One region of the Streptomyces sp. NPDC088254 genome, then DNA from elsewhere that is predicted to be linked to it. Evidence: riboswitches for the same ligand, from Rfam matches in the RefSeq annotation. Region 1 holds a riboswitch; the other holds the start of a gene.
The links. Region 1 has a riboswitch for cobalamin ahead of metE (5-methyltetrahydropteroyltriglutamate--homocysteine S-methyltransferase). Riboswitches for the same ligand answer to the same signal wherever they lie in the genome.
Positions count from the first base shown of each region.

Region 2: another riboswitch for cobalamin. It lies ahead of ACIOC0_RS33470 (ribonucleoside-diphosphate reductase subunit alpha); the one in region 1 lies ahead of metE (5-methyltetrahydropteroyltriglutamate--homocysteine S-methyltransferase).

Region 1 covers NZ_JBIURQ010000001.1:733,798-741,825, forward strand. Annotated here, with positions in the region: gene metE (5-methyltetrahydropteroyltriglutamate--homocysteine S-methyltransferase) at 1-1,497, opposite strand, end outside; cobalamin riboswitch at 1,662-1,891, opposite strand; gene ACIOC0_RS03380 (3-hydroxybutyryl-CoA dehydrogenase) at 2,084-2,953, opposite strand; gene aceB (malate synthase A) at 2,950-4,542, opposite strand; gene aceA (isocitrate lyase) at 4,660-5,943, opposite strand; gene ACIOC0_RS03395 (short-chain fatty acyl-CoA regulator family protein) at 6,314-7,720, shown strand; gene ACIOC0_RS03400 (SpoIIE family protein phosphatase) at 8,006-8,028, opposite strand, start outside.
Region 2 covers NZ_JBIURQ010000013.1:181,433-189,460, forward strand. Annotated here, with positions in the region: gene ACIOC0_RS33455 (GntR family transcriptional regulator) at 1-347, shown strand, start outside; gene ACIOC0_RS33460 (DUF3311 domain-containing protein) at 470-745, shown strand; gene mctP (monocarboxylate uptake permease MctP) at 742-2,370, shown strand; cobalamin riboswitch at 2,536-2,673, shown strand; gene ACIOC0_RS33470 (ribonucleoside-diphosphate reductase subunit alpha) at 2,793-5,183, shown strand; gene ACIOC0_RS33475 (ribonucleotide-diphosphate reductase subunit beta) at 5,240-6,244, shown strand; gene ACIOC0_RS33480 (GlxA family transcriptional regulator) at 6,478-7,440, shown strand; gene ACIOC0_RS33485 (cytochrome P450) at 7,480-8,028, opposite strand, start outside.

The DNA.
Region 1 (8,028 bases):
CTCGCCATGTACGAGGACGTCCAGGCCGGTCTTCTCCTGGAAGGAGATCACCTCATGGATCTCGGCCTTGATCCGTTCCTCGTAACCGGCCGTGTTCAGGCGGCCGGCACGCAGGTCGGCCCTCGCCATGCGCAGTTCGTCCGTCTGCGGGAAGGACCCGATGGTCGTGGTCGGGAGGAGGGGCAGGCGGAGGTGGGCGCGCTGGGCCGCGGCGCGTTCGGCGTAGGGCTGGGCGCGGCGGACGTCGGCCTCGGTGACCGCGGCGGCACGGGAGCGCACGGCCGGGTCGTGGGTGATGGGCGAGCCTGCCCGGGAGGCCAGGTCGGCGCGGTTGGCGGCCAGTTCGGCGGTGATCGTGCCGGTGCCCTGGGCGAGGCCCCTGGCGAGGGTGACGACCTCGCGCGTCTTCTGCCGGGCGAAGGCGAGCCAGCGCAGGATCTGCGGCTCGATGTCCCGTTCCGCGGTGGCGTCGAGGGGGACGTGCAGCAGGGAGCAGGATGCGGAGACGTCGACGTGTTCGGCCAGCCCCAGCAGGGTGCCCAGGGTGGACAGGGACTTGGACAGGTCGTTGACCCAGATGTTGCGGCCGTTGACGACGCCGGCGACCAGCCGTTTGCCTGGCAGGCCGCCGACGGCGGCGAGGTCGTCCAGGTTGGCGGCGGCGGCCTCGGTGAAGTCCAGCGCCAGGCCCTCGACCGGGGCTTTGGCGAGTACCGGCAGAGCCTCGCCGAGCCGGTCGAAGTAGGAGGCGACCAGCAGCTTGGGCCGGTCGGTGAGGAGGCCGAGGTCGCGGTAGGCGCGGCCGGCCGCGTTGAGTTCGGCCGGGGTGCGGTCCTGGACGAGGGCTGGCTCGTCCAGCTGGACCCACTCCGCGCCCTCGGCCCGCAGGTCGGCGAGGATCTCGGCGTACACCGGCAGCAGGCGGTCCAGCAGGGTGAGCGGCTGGAAGTCGGCTGGTACGCCGGGTGCGGGCTTGGCCAGCAGGAGATAGGTGACCGGACCGACCAGCACGGGGCGGGCGGTGAGGCCCAGGGCCAGGGCCTCCTTCAGCTCGGCGACCTGCTTGGTCGCATCGGCGGCGAACACGGTGTCGGGGCCGAGTTCGGGGACCAGGTAGTGGTAGTTGGTGTCGAACCACTTGGTCATCTCCAGTGGCGCGACGTTCTGGGAGCCGCGGGCCATGGCGAAGTAGCCGTCGAGCGGGTCGGCGGCGACCGCGTCCCGGTGGCGGGCGGGGATGGCGCCGACCATGACGGTGGTGTCCAGGACGTGGTCGTAGTACGAGAAGTCGCCGGTGGGCACTTCGTCGATGCCGGCTTCGGCGAGCTGCCGCCAGTTCGCGCGGCGCAGATCGGCGGCGGTGGCGTGGAGGGCGCCGACGTTGACGCGGCCGTTCCAGTAGCCCTCGATCGCCTTCTTCAGTTCCCGGTGCTGTCCCTGGCGGGGGTAGCCGTACACGGTGGCCCGTGCTGCCGCGGCTGCGGGCTTGGTGGTCACGGAGATCTCCTTCGCGAGATGAATCCCTGAGATCCCGGGGACGGGACGAGAGCGCGAAGGGGTGACGGAACCGGACGGGTACGACGCGCGCGGCGCGGCGCGGTCCTCCGCCTGGTATGTCGCCGACCCGCCCTCGAGGTCACCGGGATATCCGCGCACGAGTGGTTCGGGCGCGGGCAGGTGGCAGGTCTTCGGACTCGCGGGCACGTCTGGTCGTACGAAGTCGTACGAGACACCTACTGGCCGTCGCTTCCCAGGCCCTCCTCGGACCCAGTGCGTATGACGGCGGTCGTTCCCGCTCACCGCTGCGGGGCAGTCCCGGATTCCCACCGGGTTCCCTCTTACGACGCATCCCGCCTGGCGGACGGGGCGAACCAGCTGCATCGGCCAGCTTACGGGGTCGCCGCGGGGGAAAAGAGCGGAACGTCCATCATTCGGACGGTGCGGCGGACGACGTTGCGTAGGCGGGACCACAGGGCGGGAAGCCCGCCCGCACGCGCGCTTCCCGCCCTTCCCCGCTCACGCCGTCCGGGGACCCTCACCCCTGCGGCGGCGCGGGCCCCTCGGCCCGTGTCGTACCGGGCCCTCAGACCCGGTCGTAGGTGTGGAAGCCGCGGCCGGTCTTCCTGCCGAGCAGTCCCGCCTCCACCATCCGCTGGAGCAGCGGCGGCGGCGCGTAGAGGGGCTCCCGGAACTCGTCGTAGAGCGACTCGGCGATCGAGGCGACGGTGTCCAGTCCGATCAGGTCCGCGAGCCTCAGTGGGCCCATGGGGTGGGCGCAGCCCAGCTCCATGCCGGTGTCGATACCGGCGGCCGTGGCGAAGCCTGACTCTGCCATGCGGATCGCGGACAGCAGGTAGGGGATGAGCAGTGCGTTGACGACGAAGCCGGCCCGGTCCTGGGACCGGATGACGGTCTTGCCGAGCGCGCGGGCCGCGAAGTGCTCGACCGTGGCGGTCGTGTCGGCCGATGTGTGCAGCGAGGTCACGACCTCCACCAGCGGCAGCACGGGGACAGGGTTGAAGAAGTGCAGTCCCACGACCCGGTCCGCACGGCTCGTGGCCATGCCGAGCCGCATGATCGGCAGGGAGGAGGTGTTGGTGGCGAGGACGGCGGCAGGGTCCTCGATGATCTTGTCGAGAGCGGCGAACACCTCAGTCTTGGCGTCCGGGTTCTCCACCACGGCTTCCACGACGAGCTGCCGATCGGCCAGGTCTTCGAGATCACCGGTGAAGACGAGCCGGGTGAAGGCGTCCTGTGCAGCGGACTCCTCCAGCTTGCCGCGCCGTAGGGCGCGGTCCAGCGAGGCCGCCACCCGGTCCCGCGCGGCACGGGCCGCGACGGCGTCGACCTCGCACACCACCGTGTCGAGCCCGGCCCGTGCGCAGACCTCGGCGATGCCGGCGCCCATCTGACCGCCGCCCACAATGCCGACGCGCCGGATCTCCCCGCTCATGCCCCGGCCTCCGTCCGGCGCACGATGTGCCGCGTGTAGGCGTCAGGGGTGAAGAAGAGCGGCAACTCACCGGACAGCGCGGTACGTTCGAAGAGCGCGCGCGCCTCCTGGACGGGCGCCCAGGGATACGCGGCGCCGAGCGCGACGGCCTCGTCGTCGAGCAGCCCGAGGACCGTCTCCCGGTCGATCACCCGGTGCCGTAGCCACTGCCAGATCTGCACGCGGGCGATCTCGGCGGTGGCCGCGTCCTCCATGAGCCCGTCCAGGGCGACGGCACCCTGGCCGCGCAGCCAGGCGGCGAAGTAGCGCAGGGCGACGGCGATGTTGGTGCGGACGCCCTCGGCGGTCGGCGGACTGCTGATGCGCCGCACGGACAGCAGGTCGGCCGCCGTCACCTCCACGTCGTCGCGCGTCCGGTCGATCTGATGGGGGCGTGCGCCGAGCACGTCGTCGAAGACCGCACGGCAGACGGGGACCAGGCCGGGGTGGGCGACCCAGGAGCCGTCGAAGCCGTCCTCCGCCTCGCGCTCCTTGTCCAGCCGGACCTTGGCCAGTGCGGCCTCGTGGGCGGCCGGGTCCTTGTCCGGTACCTGTGCCGCCATGCCGCCGATGGCGTGTGCGCCGCGCTTGTGGCAGGTGCGGACGAGGAGTTCGGTGTAGGCGCGCATGAACGGCGCGGTCATCGTGACCTTGGCGCGGTCGGGCAGCAGGAAGTCGGTACGGTGCCCGAAGGTCTTGATCACGCTGAACAGGTAGTCCCAACGCCCCGCGTTCAGGCCGGCGCTGTGCTCACGCAGCTCGTAGAGGATCTCCTCCATCTCGAACGCAGCGGTGATCGTCTCGATGAGAACGGTGGCGCGGACGGTTCCACGGGGGATGCCGAGCAGTTCCTGTGCGGTGACGAAGATGTCGTTCCAGAGCCTGGCCTCGTAGCGGTTCTCCAGCTTGGGCAGGTAGAAGTACGGGCCGTGGCCTGCATCGATCTGCCGCTGGGCGCAGTGGAAGAAGTACAGGCCGAAGTCGACCAGCGCGGCGGGCACGGGGCGGCCGTCGTACTCCAGGTGCTCCTCGTCGAGGTGCCAACCGCGCGGCCGTACGACGATGGTGGCGAGCTGTTCGCCGAGCCGGTACTCCTTGCCCCCGGGTGTGGTGAAGTCGATGCGGCGCTCTATGGCGTCGAGCAGGTTCAGCTGGCCGCCGATGACGTTGTTCCAGGTGGGTGCGGTGGCGTCCTCGAAGTCGGCCATCCAGACTTTGGCCCCGGAGTTGAGGGCGTTGACCGTCATCCGGCGGTCCGGCGGGCCGGTGATCTCGACGCGGCGGTCGGTCAGCCCGGGGGCGGCTGGTGCGACCCGCCAGGACGGGTCGGCACGGATGGCGGAGGTGACCATCGGGAAGTCGAGCGGGGAGCCCGAGGCCAGGCGCAGGACCTGCCGGCGGCGTTCCCTCATCAGGTCCGTCCGGCGTGTACCGACGGCCGCGGCCAGGCGACCCAGGAAGTCCAGGGCGGCGGGCGTGAGGATCTCGTCGTGGCGGTCACCCGCGGGTGCGAGGACGCGGACGTGGTGGGTCAGGGCACTGGTGGACATCGCTTCTCCTGCGAGCAGGGCGGAGTGGGAGGGAGGGTACGGGGAGCGGGGGCCGGACGGGGACGGTCGTACGTCCCCCGCTCATCAGGGCAGACCAGGCAGATCCCGAGGGCCGGCCTAGTGGAACTGCTCCTCCTCCGTGGAACCGGCCAGCGCGGTCGTCGAGGAGGCGGGGTTGACGGCCGTGGACACCAGGTCGAAGTAGCCGGTGCCGACCTCGCGCTGGTGCTTGACGGCGGTGAAGCCGTGGGCCTGGGCGGCGAACTCCCGCTCCTGGAGGTCGACATAGGCGGTCATGCCGTGCTCGGCGTAGCCGCGGGCGAGGTCGAACATGCCGTGGTTGAGGGAATGGAAGCCGGCCAGAGTGATGAACTGGAAGCGATAGCCCATCGCACCCAACTCCCTCTGGAACTTCGCGATCTGGTCATCGTCCAGGGCCGCCTTCCAGTTGAAGGAGGGCGAGCAGTTGTACGCCAGCATCTGGTCCGGGTACTGCGCATGGATCGCCTCGGCGAACTCGCGGGCCTGCGCCAGGTCCGGCGTACCCGTCTCGACCCAGATCAGGTCGGCGTACGGGGCGTAGGCCAGGCCGCGGGCGATCACGGGTGCCATGCCGTTGCGGACCCGGTAGAAGCCCTCGGCGGTGCGTTCCCCGGTGACGAACTCGGCGTCGCGCTCGTCGACGTCGGTCGTGAGCAGGTTCGCGGCGAGGGCGTCGGTGCGGGCGATGATGACCGTGGGCACATCGGCGATGTCGGCCGCGAGGCGGGCCGCGTTGAGGGTGCGGATGTGCTGGGAGGTCGGCACCAAAACCTTGCCGCCGAGGTGGCCGCACTTCTTCTCCGAGGCCAGCTGGTCCTCGTAGTGGATGCCGGCCGCACCGGCCGCGATCATCGCCTTCGTCAGCTCGAAGGCGTTCAGCGGACCACCGAAACCGGCCTCGGCGTCGGCGACGATCGGCGCCAGCCAGTCCGTGGTGTCGCCGGTGTTCTCGGCGGTGGCGATCTGGTCGGCGCGCAGGAGTGCGTTGTTGATCCGGCGGACCACCTGGGGAACGGAGTTGGCGGGGTAGAGGCTCTGGTCGGGGTAGGTGTGGCCGGCCTGGTTGGCGTCGGCGGCGACTTGCCAGCCGGACAGGTAGATGGCCTGCAGACCGGCCTTGACCTGCTGGACCGCCTGGCCACCGGTCAGGGCGCCGAGCGCGTGGATGTAGTCCCGCTCGTGCAACTGGCGCCACAGCCGCTCGGCGCCGCGCCGGGCCAGGGTGTGCTCCTCGCGGACGCTGCCGGAGAGCCGGACGACGTCGTCGGCGCTGTAGGTGCGCTCGATGCCCTGCCACCGGGGGTCGGTGTCCCAGCGCCGCGCGAGTTCCTCGGCCGTCTGCGTCGTCGCCTCTGCCATGTCTGTCACGTCTCCTCGATCCAGGGCTGTTGCCAAGTCTGTGCTGCTCGATGTGCAGACGGCACTGTGTGTCGTCGCGCTGAGATGCGGCCCGCCGACTCCGAGAAGAGCGAAAGCGAGCAATGCTGTCGCAGTCCACCGTCCCTACCGGAAACCCAATGTCAGGGCACTGAGTTGAGTTCCGGATCAGGCGGTGCCTGCCGAGGTCCGGCGGGCCGCACTGGAACTCTGTCACTGGCACTCAGTGCCATCAACTATGGATGCCTGCCAACTTCTGCAAATCTTCCCGCCGCTTTTTGCTAACTTTGCGAAGGGGGTCGATGGCGCTGTTTGGCCTACACTCGCGAGGTACCGGACAGGGAGGATCACGGTGGGCAAGACCTACGCGGGAGCGCGCCTGCGGCGGCTGCGCGAAGAGCGCCGCATGAGCCAGGCGGAACTCGCCCGCGTCCTGGGCATCTCCCCGAGCTACCTCAACCAGATGGAGCACGATTCCCGTCCGCTCACCGTGCCTGTTCTGCTGAGGTTGACGGAGACGTTCGGCGTCGACCCGGGCTTCTTCTCGGAACGCGACACGACCCGCCTCGTCGCCGACCTGCGCGAGGCGCTGACGCGCGACATCGTCAACGCCCGCATCTCCTCTTCAGATCTCGCCGAACTGGCTTCGCGGCTGCCTGAGGTCGCGCAGGTCCTCCTCGATCTGGGCCGCCGTAACCAACTGCTGACCGAGCGCCTGACCGGCACAACCGACGGCCGCGACCCCGCTGGGGAGACACCCCGCTCACCCCACGAGGAGATCCGTGACTTCTTCTACCGCCGCCAGAACTACCTCCACGACACCGACCTCGCGGCCGAGCGGTTGGCTGAGGAAGCAGGCATCCGACCCGGCGAGGTCGTACAGGCCCTGACGAACCGCCTTACCAAGAGGCACAGCATCCACCTCTCGGCCGACGCCGGCGACCACCTCCACCGCTACGACGAAGCCACCCGCACACTCCGTATGTCCAATCGCCTGCGCCCCGGTCAGCGAGCCTTCCGGATGGCTACGCAGCTCGCCCTGCTCGAGTACGGCGAGGAACTGGACCGTCAGGCCGCCGAGGACTTCGAGGCCGGCTCACCGGCTCACCGCCTGGCTCGCATCGGCATCGCCAACTACTTCGCGGCGGCCCTCATCCTGCCGTACGGTGCCTTCCACGCGGCCGCGGAGGAGGTGCGTTACGACATCGAGCGCCTCACCGACCGCTACGGCCTGGGCTACGAGACGGTCTGCCACCGCCTGAGCACCCTCCAGCGCCCCCGCCTGCGAGGTGTGCCCTTCTCCTTCGTCCGCGTCGACCGCGCCGGCAATATGTCCAAGCGCCAGTCGGCCACCGGCTTCCACTTCTCCCGCGCCGGCGGCACCTGCCCGCTGTGGAACATCTACGAGGCGTTCGCGGCCCCCGGCCGCATCCACGTCCAGATCGCCGAAATGCCCGACGGCCAGCGCTACCTGTGGACCGCGCGAGCCGTCACCCGGCACCGCGGCGGCTGGGGCGAACCCGGCAAGACCTTCGCCATCGGGCTCGGCTGCGAGATCCGCCACGCCCACCGTCTCGTCTATTCCGACGGCCTCGACCTCACCAGCGCCTCCGCCGCCACACCGATCGGCATGGGCTGCCGCGTCTGCGAGCGCCTCGACTGCCCGCAGCGTGCCGCACCGCCCCTGGGCCACTCACTCCGGATCGACCAGAACGCCAGCACCTTCGTGCCGTACCCCGTGACACAGCACATGAGCTGACCTCGTCGGCTCTCATCTCCTCCTTGGTACTGGTCGCCGACACGGCCCGTCGCCGGCGTGGACCCGCCCGGAGCGGACGGCGTGGTCTCCCGGGACTGGCCGAACAGCTGCGGTCGCCGCTCCTTCAACTGCTCGGGCTTGTTGGATTCGTCGCCTGGGGAGGAGGCGCCGAGAATCCGGTGGATCGGCCGTCCCGGGAAACGAGGGGCGCGTCACGCAAGAACCACCCACGGGTGCGCCCCCGCGCCGATGATCGGTGTAGCGCCCGGCCGGACCTGCCGAATTTCATGAGTCGGGCGCGAAGGGTT
Region 2 (8,028 bases), on a different contig from region 1:
TCGAGCGGCTGCGCATGGCCAACGGCGAGCCGATGGCGATCGAGACGACCCACCTGAGCGCGAAGCGCTTCCCGGCCCTGCGCCGCTCGCTCGTGAAGTACACGTCCCTGTACACCGCACTCGCCGAGGTCTACGACGTCCGTCTCGCCGAGGCCGAGGAGACCATCGAGACCTCCCTCGCCACACCGCGCGAGGCCGGTCTGCTCGGCACCGACGTGGGGCTGCCCATGCTGATGCTCTCCCGGCACTCCCTGGACAAGGAGGGCGAACCGGTGGAATGGGTGCGCTCGGTGTACCGGGGGGACCGCTACAAGTTCGTCGCACGGCTGAAGCGGCCGCAGGACTGACCGCGGGCGCAGCGGGAAGACTGGGACCGATATCCGGACGGGGTCTTCCGCTGGGCTTTATCCGTCACCTACATTGCCTGCGCGTTTGCACAGGTGATCAACAAGGGGACGGAGTGGCCTGAATGTCGGAAGCCCCAGAGGTGTCGAGAGGTCCGGTGGTGACGCCCGTGCGCGTCGTCATCGGTCTCTGCTTGTTCGCGCCCTTCGTGGCGATGCTGTGGGTCGGTTCTTACGCCAAAGTGGAACCGGCGGTCGCCGGGATCCCCTTCTTCTACTGGTACCAGATGCTGTGGGTGCTGATCTCCACCGCGCTCACGATGACCGCGTACAAGCTGTGGCAGCGTGACCAGCGCTCCCGCGGTGCCGGCAAGAGCCGGGACGGGGGTACGGCGAAGTGAACGACGGCGTGAACGGCGTCGCGCTCGCCGTCTTCATCTTCTTCTTCCTGGCCGTCACGGTCATGGGCTTCCTGGCCGCGCGCTGGCGCAAGGCCGAGAACGAGCACAGCCTCGACGAATGGGGCCTGGGCGGCCGGTCGTTCGGAACCTGGGTCACCTGGTTCCTGCTGGGCGGCGACCTGTACACCGCGTACACCTTCGTCGCCGTCCCGGCGGCGATCTACGCGGCGGGTGCGGCGGGCTTCTTCGCGGTGCCCTACACGATCCTGGTGTACCCGCTGATCTTCACCTTCCTGCCGCGGCTGTGGTCGGTGTCCCACAAGCACGGGTACGTGACGACCTCGGACTTCGTGCGCGGCCGGTTCGGCTCGAAGGGGCTGTCGCTGGCGGTCGCCCTGACCGGCATCCTCGCCACGATGCCGTACATCGCGCTCCAGCTCGTCGGCATCCAGGCCGTGCTGGACGTGATGGGCGTCGGCGGCGGCGAGGACACCAACTGGTTCGTCAAGGACCTGCCGTTGCTGATCGCGTTCGGCGTGCTGGCCGCGTACACCTACTCCTCGGGACTGCGGGCCCCGGCGCTCATCGCGTTCGTGAAGGACACGCTGATCTACATCGTCATCGCGGTGGCGATCATCTACATCCCGATCAAACTGGGCGGTTTCGACGAGGTGTTCGCCAGGGCGGGCGACGCGTTCAGCCAGACCAACCCCGCGACCGGCAAGCCGCGCGGGGCCCTGGCGCCGGCCGAGGCGGGCCAGTGGACGTACGCCACGCTGGCCTTGGGCTCCGCGCTGGCGCTGTTCATGTACCCGCACTCGATCACCGCGACGCTGTCCTCGCGCAGCCGTGAGGTGATCCGGCGCAACACCACGATCCTGCCGCTGTACTCCCTGATGCTCGGGCTGCTCGCACTGCTGGGCTTCATGGCCATCGCGGCCGGCGTCAAGGTCACCAACGGGCAGCTGGCGATCCCGCAGTTGTTCGAGGACATGTTCCCGGACTGGTTCGCGGGCGTGGCCTTCGCGGCGATCGGCATCGGCGCGCTGGTCCCGGCGGCCATCATGTCGATCGCGGCGGCGAACCTGTTCACCCGCAACATCTACAAGGACTTCATCAAGCCGGACGCCACACCGAAGGAGGAGACGCGGGTCTCCAAGATCGTGTCCCTGCTGGTGAAGGTGGGCGCGCTGGTCTTCGTCCTCACCATGGACAAGACGGTCGCCATCAACTTCCAGCTGCTGGGCGGCATCTGGATCCTGCAGACCTTCCCGGCCCTGGTCGGCGGTCTGTTCACCCGCTGGTTCCACCGGTGGGCGCTGCTCGCCGGCTGGGCGGTGGGCATGGTCTACGGCACCCTCGCCGCGTACGGCGTCGCCTCCCCGACGCAGAAGCACTTCGGCGGCTCCGCCAAGGAGATCCCCGGCATCGGCGAGATCGGCTACATCGGTCTGACGGCGTTCGTGCTCAACGTCGTCGTCACGGTGGTCCTGACGTTCGCCCTGAAGGCTGTGAAGGCCCCCGACGGCGTCGACGAGACGTCCCCGGCGGACTACACGGCGGACGCGGGCGACCCGGGCGTGCAGGTGGAGCTCCCGCCGGCGACGGCGGGTACGAGCCACTGACGCGGGGCGAGCGCCCCCGCCCCGGCAGCGGCGCCGGGGCGGGGGCGCTCGCCTTCTCCGGTCCCGCCGGAATCCGCACGCCACCTGGACCGGATCACTCTCCTCACCTGCCGGCTGACGCTCTGGAGCCGCCGCGACACAACATCTGGGGGTGGCGTGGCGGGTGAGCACAAGATGTATGCTCGTGCTCGCTGTCGCCGCAGGGGAATCCGGTGCGAATCCGGAACTGTCCCGCAACGGTGTACTCGTGCATCACCGCACGCCAGTCCAGTCCGAGGACCTGCCGGCAGCGCGTCCGGCCCATCCGGTCCGGACGCCCGACGTCCGGGCCTCGCGGAGTGGGCCGGTGGACGCGACGCCGTGCGCGCTCGCGTGCTGCCCCTGCCCTCCGCCAGGCCCCGCCGAGCGAGGGAGAGCCCCACGTGACCATCGCGCCAGCCGGTCCGGCTTCAGCAGTCACCCCCGTGGAGGACGACGGTCCCGGCGCCGCACTGCTGCGGACCCTGACCGAGCTGACCGCCGACCTGCCCGCCGCCGACCCCGGACGGGTCGCCGCCGCCGCACTGCGCGGCCGCTCCGCCCGGGGCAGCCACGAGGAGGTCCTCGCGGAGCTGCGCGAACTGGCCACGGAGGCCGCCGCGGGCCTGATCTCCGAGGACCCCGCCTACTCCCGGCTGGCCGCCCGGCTGCTGACCATCGGCATCCGCGCCGAGGCCGCCTCACAGGGCGTCACCTCGTTCACCGAGTCCATCGCCGTGGGCCACCGCGAGGGCCTGATCGCCGACCGCACCGCCGAGTTCGCCCGCCTCCACGGCCGCCGCCTCGACGCGCTGGTCGACACGGAGGCCGACGACCGCTTCGGCTACTTCGGGCTGCGCACCCTGCACAGCCGCTACCTGCTGCGCCACCCGATCACCCGCAAGGTCGTCGAGACGCCCCAGCACTTCCTGCTGCGCGTCGCCGCCGGTCTCGCCGAGGACGACACCCCCCGCTCGGTCGACGAAGTCGCCGCGCTGTACGGCCTGATGAGCCGCCTCGACTATCTGCCGTCCTCCCCCACCCTCTTCAACTCCGGTACGCGGCACCCCCAGATGTCGTCCTGCTACCTCCTCGACTCCCCGCTGGACGAGCTGGACTCCATCTACGACCGGTACCACCAGGTCGCCCGCCTCTCCAAGCACGCCGGCGGCATCGGGCTGTCGTACTCCCGCATCCGCTCCCGGGGTTCGCTGATCCGCGGCACCAACGGGCACTCCAACGGCATCGTCCCGTTCCTGAAGACGCTGGACGCGTCGGTCGCCGCCGTGAACCAGGGCGGCCGGCGCAAGGGCGCGGCGGCGGTCTACCTGGAGACCTGGCACTCCGACATCGAGGAGTTCCTGGAGCTGCGGGACAACACCGGTGAGGACGCCCGCCGTACGCACAATCTCAACCTGGCGCACTGGATCCCGGACGAGTTCATGCGCCGTGTGAACGCGGACGCCGAGTGGTCGCTGTTCTCCCCCGCCGACGTGCCGGAGCTGGTCGACCTGTGGGGCGATGAGTTCGACGCCGCCTACCGCAAGGCCGAGGCGGAGGGTCTGGCGAAGAAGACCATTCCGGCCCGCGAGCTGTACGGCCGGATGATGCGCACCCTCGCGCAGACCGGCAACGGGTGGATGACCTTCAAGGACGCCGCCAACCGCACCGCCAACCAGACGGCCGAGCCGGGGCACGTCGTGCACTCCTCCAACCTGTGCACGGAGATCCTGGAGGTCACCGACGACGGGGAGACGGCGGTCTGCAACCTGGGGTCGGTCAACCTGGGCGCGTTCGTCGACACGGCGACCGGCGACATCGACTGGGAGCGGCTGGACGGCACCGTCCGCACGGCGGTCACCTTCCTCGACCGCGTCGTCGACATCAACTTCTACCCCACCGAGCAGGCGGGCCGCTCCAACGCCCGCTGGCGTCCGGTGGGCCTGGGCGCGATGGGCCTCCAGGACGTCTTCTTCAAGCTGCGGCTGCCCTTCGACTCCCCCGAGGCCAAGGCGCTCTCCACGCGCATCGCCGAGCGGATCATGCTCGCCGCGTACGAGGCCTCCGCCGACCTCGCCGAGCGGAACGGCCCGCTGCCCGCCTGGGACAAGACCCGCGCGGCACGCGGGGTGCTGCACCCCGACCACTACGGCGTGGAGTTCACCTGGCCGGAGCGCTGGGCGGCCCTGCGCGAGCGGATCGCCTCCGTCGGCATGCGCAACTCCCTGCTGCTCGCCATCGCGCCGACCGCGACGATCGCCTCGATCGCGGGCGTCTACGAGTGCATCGAGCCGCAGGTGTCCAACCTGTTCAAGCGCGAGACGCTGTCCGGCGAGTTCCTGCAGGTCAACTCCTACCTGGTGCAGGACCTCAAGGCGCTGGGCGTCTGGGACGCCCGCACACGTGAGGCGCTGCGCGAGTCGGGCGGCTCGGTGCAGGACTTCGCGTGGATCCCGGCCGACGTGCGCGCCCTGTACCGCACGGCGTGGGAGATCCCGCAACGCGGCCTGATCGACATGGCCGCCGCCCGCACCCCGTACCTGGACCAGGCGCAGTCGCTGAACCTGTTCCTGGAGACGCCGACGATCGGCAAGCTCTCCTCGATGTACGCGTACGCATGGAAGTCGGGCCTGAAGACCACGTACTACCTGCGCTCGCGCCCGGCGACCCGTATCGCCCGCGCGGCCGGCTCCCAGGGCCAGCCCGCGAAGACCGTCCCCGTCCAGCAGACGCCCGCCGAAGACGCCGTCGCCTGCTCCCTGGAAAACCCCGAGTCCTGCGAGGCCTGCCAGTAATTCCCACCCGCCACCCGACCACCACCCCTGGAGGACGGCGCTTCGCGCCGACTGCTATGACCCAGAACCTTCTCGACCCCGGCTTCGAGCTGACTCTGCGCCCCATGCGCTACCCGGACTTCTACGAGCGCTACCGGGACGCCATCAAGAACACCTGGACAGTGGAGGAGGTCGACCTCCACTCGGACGTGGCCGACCTCACGAAGCTGTCGCCGGCCGAGCAGCACCTCATCGGCCGGCTGGTCGCCTTCTTCGCGACAGGCGACTCGATCGTGGCGAACAACCTGGTGCTGACGCTCTACAAGCACATCAACTCCCCGGAGGCGCGCCTGTACCTGTCGCGCCAGCTCTTCGAGGAGGCCGTGCACGTCCAGTTCTATCTGACACTGCTGGACACCTACCTCCCCGACCCGGAGGACCGCGCGGCCGCCTTCGCGGCGGTGGAGAACATCCCCTCCATCCGGGAGAAGGCCGGGTTCTGCTTCAAGTGGATGGACTCGGTCGAGAAGCTGGACCGGCTGGAGACCCAGGCCGACCGGCGCCGCTTCCTGCTGAACCTGATCTGCTTCGCCGCGTGCATCGAGGGCCTGTTCTTCTACGGCGCCTTCGCGTACGTCTACTGGTTCCGCAGCCGGGGTCTGCTGCACGGCCTGGCCACCGGCACCAACTGGGTGTTCCGCGACGAGACCATGCACATGAGCTTCGCCTTCGACGTGGTGGACACGGTCCGCAAGGAGGAGCCGGAGCTCTTCGACGACGAGCTGAGGCAGCAGGTCACCGACATGCTGTCGGAGGCCGTCGAGGCCGAGCTGCAGTTCGCCCGCGACCTGTGCGGCGACGGCCTGCCGGGCATGAACACCGACTCGATGCGCCAGTACCTGGAGTGCGTCGCGGACCAGCGGCTGATCCGGCTCGGCTTCGCCCCGGTGTACGGCTCGGAGAACCCCTTCTCCTTCATGGAGCTCCAGGGCGTTCAGGAGCTGACCAACTTCTTCGAGCGCCGGGCCTCGGCGTACCAGGTGGCCGTGGAGGGCACGGTCGACCTGGACGAGGACTTCTGAGCCTTCTGAGCCTTCAGCTGACGGTCGATCCGGCGTTCGTGGGCCAGTCCCACGAACGCCGGACCCGCGAGGAGGAGGAACAGGACGAGGACCGGGAGGTAAGCGGTGAGTGCGTTCATGAGGTAAGCATCGTGCGTGGCTGACACTCCTGACAGTGGCAGGACTGCCGCATGGCTTCGATTTCCTGCCACTTCCCCGTCCCCTCCAGCCGGATTCCGGGGCACACTGGCCGCATGCTGAAGAACGTGGCCGCGGTCCTCCTCGACGGTGTGCACCCCTTCGAACTCGGTGTGGTCTGCGAGGTGTTCGGCATCGACCGCAGCGACGACGGGCTGCCGGTCTACGACTTCGCGGTCGCCTCGGCCGAGGGGCCGACGCTGTCGACCCACGCGGGCTTCACCCTGCGTACCGAACACGGCCTGGAACGGCTGGAGAGCGCCGACCTGATCGCCGTGCCGGCCGGGGACACCTACGCCGCCCGGGAGTTCCCGCCCGAGCTGCTCGACGCGCTGCGCCGGGCCGTCGACCGGGGAACCCGGGTGCTCAGCGTCTGCTCGGGCGCGTTCGTCCTGGCCGCGGCCGGGCTCCTGGACGGCCGGCGGTGCGCGGTGCACTGGCGGCACGCGGAGCAGCTGGCCCGGCAGTACCCGCGCACGGCCGTCGAGCCGGACGTGCTCTACGTCGACGACGACCCGGTCATCACCTCGGCCGGCACGGCCGCCGGCATCGACGCCTGTCTGCACATCGTGCGCAAGGAGCAGGGGCCCGAGGTCGCCAACGGGATCGCCCGCCGGATGGTCGTGCCGCCGCACCGGGACGGCGGCCAGGCCCAGTACATCGAACGGCCACTGCCCCGCTCGTCGTGCGACACCGTCGGCGAGGAGCTGGTCTGGATGGAGCGGCACCTCGACGAGGACGTCACGGTCGAGCAGCTCGCGGCCCGCGCGCACATGTCGCCGCGCACCTTCGCCCGCCGCTTCCAGCAGGAGACCGGCACCACCCCCTACCGCTGGATCCTGCGGCAGCGGGTGCTGCTCGCCCAGCGTCTGCTGGAGGCGACGGACGACACGGTCGACGCGATCGCCTGGCGCACCGGCTTCGGCACGGCGGCCGCGCTGCGGCACCAGTTCGTGCGGGCGCTGGGCACCACTCCCAACGCCTACCGGCGCACGTTCCGCGGCCCTGAGGCCGCGTGAGCGCACGCCGGTGGCTCGCGGGTGGCCTGCGCGTGCCTTTCAGCGGGGCACGGCCCTCAGCCGCAGGCCCTGGGGACGCAGGGTGATGCCGACCCGGGGCTGAGGCCGGGACCCGGGGACCTGCTCGAACCGGAACGCCGTGGCGAGCGCCGCGGTGACCAGGGTGAGCAGGGCCATCGAGAAGTGGTCGCTGGGGCACTTGCGGTTGCCCACGCTGAACGGCCGCATCGCGTACCTGGGGATGTCCTTCGACCGCTGCGGAAGCCAGCGGTCGGGGTCGAACTCCTGGTGCCGCTCGTAGGAGCGCGGGTCGTGCTGGATCGCGTAGGGGCTGTACACGATGTCCGCCCCGGCCGGAATGCGATACCCGCCGAGTTCCGTGTCGGTGACCGCCCGCCGCGTCAGAATCCATACGGCCGGAAGTAAACGCATGGTCTCGACGACCACGTTGTTGGTGTGCGTCAGCTTGCGTACGTCGCCGAATGCGACCGGCCTGCCTCCGGTTACGGCGTGGACCTCCTCGCATACTTTGTCCGCGTGTTCCGGATGGTCGGCGAGGACCAGCAGCAGGGACATGATCGTGGCCGC